2 regions of the Halomonas salsilacus genome follow, and region 1 is predicted to be linked to the other one. Evidence: predicted binding sites of a transcription regulator. Region 1 holds the regulator's gene; the other holds the start of a gene.

Region 1 (3,060 bases):
TCTCCGTGGCCGACAACATCATGGCGATCCTCGAAACCCGAAAGGACCTCGACCGGGAGGGGCGCCGGGCGCGTCTCGAGCAGCTGCTCGAAGAGTTCCATGTGACCCACATCCGCGACAACCTCGGCATGAGCCTCTCCGGCGGCGAGCGACGGCGGGTGGAGATTGCCCGGGCCCTGGCAACGGAACCCGCCTTCATCCTGCTCGACGAGCCCTTCGCCGGGGTCGACCCCATCTCGGTGGGCGAGATCAAGGGCGTCATCCGCCAGCTCAAGGCCCGTGGCATCGGCGTGCTGATCACCGATCACAACGTCCGCGAGACCCTCGACATCTGCGACACCGCCTACATCGTCGGCGACGGCCAGATCATCGCCGAGGGGAACGCCGAGGCGATACTGGCCAACCAGCGGGTGCGCGATGTCTACCTGGGGCAAGATTTCCGCCTCTGACCACGTGCCTCTTGTCCACCGGCATCTTTCCTGCGGACCTTACGATCACAATCCTATGAAATGCCAGTCGTAATTTTATGACGGCATGCCAATTGCGGCTGGCACATAATTTGCAAATCAAGCACTTGCAAGCCCGCGGCACCCGGGCTAGGGTGAGGCTTCCGGCCACTTCCCGGCACACGAGGGCAGACCATCACGATGGCCATGAAAGCCTCCCTGCAGCTGCGCGTCGGCACCCAGCTGACCATGACCCCCCAACTCCAGCAGGCCATCGCCCTGCTGCAGCTCTCCACACTCGACCTGCGCCAGGAGATCCAGCAGGCGCTGGAGTCCAACCCCATGCTGGAGCTCGAGGAGGAGTTCGGCGAGCAGACGGTGAGCGAGACCCCGGAGGACGACTGGGCCAACGAGATCCCCGAGGAGCTCGTCACCGACAGCGACTGGTCGGATACCTACCAGGACCTGGCCGCCCCCACCGGCAGCAGCGAGGGTCTGGACTTCGAGCGCGAGGCGGCCCCCCAGAGCCTGCAGGGGCACCTGACCTGGCAGCTGGCGATGACCGACCTGGCCCCACGCGAGCGTCAGGTCGCCGAGAGCCTGATCGACGCCGTGGACGCCGCCGGCTACCTGGCCCAGCCCCTGGACGAGATCCGCGACGGCCTCAGGACCCAGGGGCTCGAGGGGCTGCGCAGCGCCGAGATCGAACAGGTGCTGCTGCGCCTGCAGCAGTTCGAACCCACCGGCGTCTTCGCCCGGGACCTGCGCGAGTGCCTGATGCTGCAGCTCGCCGCCCGGCCCGACGACACCCCGCTGCTGCCCCAGGCGCGGCGACTGGTTCGCCAGTTCCTCGAGGCCCTGGCCGGCGACGATCGACGTCTGCTCAAGCGCCGCCTGGGCCTGGACGACGACGCCCTGGACACGGCCATCGCCCTGGTACGCTCCCTGGACCCGCGCCCCGGAAGCGCCTATTCAAGCGTCGAGAATGACTATGTAATTCCCGACCTGGTGGCACGCCACGACAGCCGCGGGTGGCACGTGGAGCTCAACCAGGAGGCCCTGCCGCGGCTGCGCATCCAGCCCGACTATGCCTCGCTGATCCGCCGCGCCGACAAGAGCCAGGACAACCAGTTTCTCAAGGACCACCTGCTGGAGGCGCGCTGGCTGATAAAGAGCCTCTCCAGCCGCAACGATACCCTGCTGCGCGTCGGGCGCGAGATCATGGTCCGCCAGCTCGACTTCCTGGAACGCGGCGAGGAGGCGATGAGGCCGTTGATCCTGGCCGACATCGCAAAGGTCGTGGAGATGCACGAATCGACAATCTCCCGTGTCACCACCCAGAAATACATCCACACGCCCCGGGGCGTGTTCGAGCTGAAGTTTTTCTTCTCCAGCCAGGTGGGTGGCAACGGCGAGGGCGACGCCCACTCCAGCACTGCCATCCGCGCGCGCCTGCGCAAGCTGATCCAGGAGGAATCCCCGCGCAAGCCGCTCTCCGACAGCAAGCTGGTGACCCTGCTCGACGAGGCCGGCATCCAGGTGGCCAGGCGAACCGTGGCGAAGTACCGCGAAGCCATGGGCATCCCCTCCTCCAGCGAACGCAAGCGGCTGAGGTAGCCCAGGCGCACGGTGGCGCTTTCGATAGCCGGCCGCGAAGCCATGGGCATCCCCTCCGCCAGGGCGCACAAGCGGCTTCGATGACCTGCATCAGCCCCGCCGACGCGGCGGCGGGGCGAGGGGTATGCAAGGCAGGAAAAAGGGTTACAATCGATCCATCACCAACGAGCAAGGAGCGTGTCATGCAAGTCAACATCACCGGCCATCATGTGGAACTGACCGATGCCCTGCGTGGCTATGTGGACGAAAAACTGGCACGCGTGGAGCGCCACTACGACAACATCACCAACGTACAAGTGACCCTGTCCGTGGAGAAGGAGCGTCAACACGCCGCCTGCACCCTGCACGCCGCCGGTGCCGACCTGCACGCCGAGGCCCAGGATGGCGACATGTATGCCGCCATCGACGCCCTGGCCGACAAGCTCGACCGCCAGCTGGTCAAGCACAAGGAAAAGGCCCAGGCCCGCGCCCAGGGCGCCGGCGCTCGCTGAGCCTGTCATGTCACTGGAAACCATCCTGCCCCCGGAACGCACCTTGTTTGGTGTTCCCGGTGGCAGCAAGAAACGGGTGCTGGAGTTCTTCAGCACCTTCATCGCCCAGAATACGCCCAGCCTCGACAGCCAGGAGGTGTTCAGCCGGCTGATCGGGCGCGAGCGACTCGGCAGTACCGGCATCGGCCACGGGGTGGCCATCCCCCACGCCCGCAGCCCTCACTGCAAGACCCCTATCGCCGGCTTCCTGAAGCTGGCCGAACCGGTGGACTTCGACGCCATCGACGGCGAGCCAGTCGACCTGGTGTTCGTGCTGCTGGTGCCCGAGGAGGCCGACGACGCTCACCTGACCCTGCTCGCCCAGGTGGCCGGCGTCATGAACAACGCCGAGACCCGCAGCGGGCTGCGCAAGAGCGAAAGCCAGCGCGAGCTCCACGAACGACTCATCGAGGCGATCCGACGACAGGGGTAGATCCCCCCGCGGGCCGCCCGGCCAGATTGACGAC
Region 2 (3,060 bases), on a different contig from region 1:
GGTGGCCGAGCCACCCGCATGCGCCTGATTGCTCTCTAGCATACACCGCGTTGGCCGGGATGAAAAAAGGCCCCCGAAGGGGCCAGGAGGAGCATGCCAGCTCACTCGGTGGGTGCCGCCATCATTTCTTGGCGACGCTGAACTCGGGGTAGGCCTCCATGCCGCACTCGGCCAGGTCGACGCCCTCGTATTCCTCTTCCTCGCTGACGCGGATGCCCATCACCGCCTTGAGGATGACCCATACGATCAGGCTGGCGATGAAGACCCAGGCGAAGATGCCGGCGATGCCGAGCAGCTGGGCGCCGAAGGTGGCGTCGCCATTGGTCAGCGGCACGGCCAGCAGGCCCCAGATGCCGACCACACCGTGCACTGCGATGGCGCCCACCGGGTCGTCGATCTTCAGCTTGTCCAGGCTCACGATGGCAACCACCACGATGACGCCACCCACGGCACCGATCAGGGCGGCGCTCAGCGCGGAGGGGGCCAGCGGTTCGGCGGTAATGGCCACCAGGCCGGCCAGGGCGCCGTTGAGGGTCATGGTCAGGTCGGCCTTGCGGAACCACAGTTTGGCCAGGATCAGCGCGGCAATCACGCCACCGGCGGCCGCGGCATTGGTGTTGACCAGCACCTGGGCGACGTTGTTGGCGGAGCCGATGTCGGAGACCTTGAGCTCCGAGCCGCCGTTGAAGCCGAACCAGCCCATCCACAGGATCAGCGTGCCCAGCGTGGCCAGCGGTAGGTTGGCGCCGGGAATGGCGTAGATGCTGCCGTCCTTGCCGTACTTGCCCTTGCGAGGGCCGAGGATCAGCACCCCGGCCAGGGCCGCGGCGGCGCCTGCCATGTGCACAATGCCGGAGCCGGCGAAGTCGGAGAAGCCGGCGGCGTCGAGCCAGCCGCCGCCCCAGGTCCAGAAACCGGAGACCGGGTAGATGACGGCGGTCATCACCACGGCGAAGGCCAGGAAGGCCCACAGCTTCATGCGCTCGGCCACGGCCCCGGAGACGATGGACATGGCGGTGGCCACGAACACCACCTGGAAGAAGTAGTCGGCGCGCATGGAGTAGTAGGGGGCGTCATCGCCGCCGGACAGAACCGCATCGGCGCTGTTCTCGGCGCCCAGCAGGAAGCCCAGGTTGGGCAGGATGCCACCCTCGGGGCTGGAGTACATGATGTAGTAGCCCATCAGCAGGTACATGGTGCAGGCGATGGCGAACAGGGCCACGTTCTTGATGAGGATCTCGGCGGTATTCTTGGAGCGTACCAGGCCGGCCTCGAGCATCGAGAAGCCGGCGGCCATCCACATCACCAGAATGCCGCAGATCAGGAAGTAAAAAGTATCGAGCGCGTAGCTCAGCTCTGTCAGTTCACTCATGGCTCTCTCTCCAGGCTGTGGGCAATCAAACGGCGTCGGCGCCGCGTTCACCGGTGCGGATGCGGATGACGTCCTCCAGCGGCGTCACGAAGACCTTGCCGTCGCCGATCTTGCCGCTGTTGGCGGCGCTGCAGATGGCATCCAGCACGGTCTCCAGGCGGCTGTCGTCCACGGCCACCTCGACCTTGACCTTGGGCAGGAAGTCCACCACGTACTCGGCGCCGCGGTAGAGTTCGGTATGGCCCTTCTGGCGGCCGAAGCCCTTGACCTCGGTGACGGTGATGCCCTGGACGCCGTTGTCGGCCAGCGCCTCGCGGACGTCGTCCAGCTTGAATGGCTTGATGATGGCGGTGATGAGTTTCATCCCATGTCTCCACGGTTGGCTTGGATGTCGGCTGCCGGTGCAGGCTTGTCCTGTCCAAGCGCAAAGCGTGCCAGTTGTCAGGAAAAACACGATGCATCAATCGATTGGGACAGCTTTGCGGGGAGCGTGAGCCAGGTGGAAGAGCATTCGCCAACGGCGATGCACTCTGGTGGTGCCTGGTAGTGGTGCAGATGCGCCATGGCGGGGCGAAAGCCGGGCATGCGTTCCGATCGGGGCATGCGTATCCTGTAGAGAACCCTTGATACGAGCAGGAGAGAGAGCATGGTGAGCCATGACCGCATCAGCCGATTGGCCCAACAGATCGGCGACCGCCTTCAGGGCGCCTCCCAGGCGCCGGAGGAGGTGCAGAAGGGCATCCAGCAGGTGGTGAAGGGCGCCTTCGATCGCCTGGAGCTGGTCTCCCGGGAGGACTTCGACATCCTGATGGATGTCCTGCAGCGCACCCGCGCCCGGGTGGAGGCCCTGGAGCAGCAGGTGGCGGCGCTGGAGACGCTGATCGAGGAGCGCACCGCCGAGGTGCCGGCTGCAACAGCAGCCACCCCCGAGGCCGAGCACCCTGAGGGGGCCGCCGACGGGGGCGAGGCCGGCCGCTGAGCCTGGCGGGCAGGGCGGCGATCCCTGAGCTAGCCTGAGGGCAAGATTCCAGGCGAGGGAACGCCCATGACGCTGGCGATTGTCCACACCCGTGCGGGCCTCGGCCTCGAGGCCCCCGAGGTGCAGGTGGAGGTTCATCTGGCCAACGGCCTGCCGGGGATGACCCTGGTCGGTCTGCCCGAGACGGCGGTGAAGGAGAGCCGAGAGCGGGTGCGCAGCGCCCTGGTCAATGCCGGCTTCGACTACCCCCTGCGTCGCATCACCCTCAACCTGGCGCCCGCCGACCTGCCCAAGGAGGGCGGACGCTTCGACCTGCCCATCGCCCTGGGGCTGCTGTTGGCGTCGGGGCAGCTCCCTCCTGATGCGCTGCAGGACACCGAGAGCGTCGGCGAGCTGGCCCTGGACGGCGGCCTGCGCCCGATCGTGGGTATGTTGCCCCTGGCCATGGCCACTCGGCGTGCCCGGCGCCGTCTGATCGTGCCCCGGGGCAACGCCGATGAGGCGGCGCTGGCCGGCGATCTCGAGGTGCTGCCCGCGGACCACCTGCTCGAGGTGGTCGCCCACCTGCTGGGGCAGACGCCCATCCCGCCCCACCGCCTGTCGCGCCCGCCACAGGCGGTGACATCGCTTCCCGACCTCGCCGAGGTGCGCGGCCAGTACCAGGCGCGCCGCGCCCTGGAGGTGGCCGCCGCCGGGTCACACAACCTGC

Evidence for each region. The regulator sigma-54, encoded in region 1, starts transcription at its own class of promoters, with help from an activator protein. The targets are predictions, from matches to a motif close to TGGCACNNNNNTTGCTNT.
Region 2: a site for sigma-54 is predicted at 1,792-1,809, ahead of ACR80S_RS09415 (P-II family nitrogen regulator). Genes of this name have one in related genera too.

Annotation. Positions count from the first base shown of each region.
Region 1 covers NZ_JBPKAQ010000004.1:158,058-161,117, reverse strand. The annotation lists gene lptB (LPS export ABC transporter ATP-binding protein) at 1-449, shown strand, start outside; gene ACR80S_RS07855 (RNA polymerase factor sigma-54) at 648-2,063, shown strand; gene hpf (ribosome hibernation-promoting factor, HPF/YfiA family) at 2,246-2,554, shown strand; gene ACR80S_RS07845 (PTS sugar transporter subunit IIA) at 2,562-3,026, shown strand.
Region 2 covers NZ_JBPKAQ010000005.1:141,765-144,824, forward strand. The annotation lists gene ACR80S_RS09410 (ammonium transporter) at 122-1,372, opposite strand; gene ACR80S_RS09415 (P-II family nitrogen regulator) at 1,398-1,736, opposite strand; gene ACR80S_RS09420 (accessory factor UbiK family protein) at 2,019-2,351, shown strand; gene ACR80S_RS09425 (YifB family Mg chelatase-like AAA ATPase) at 2,418-3,060, shown strand, end outside.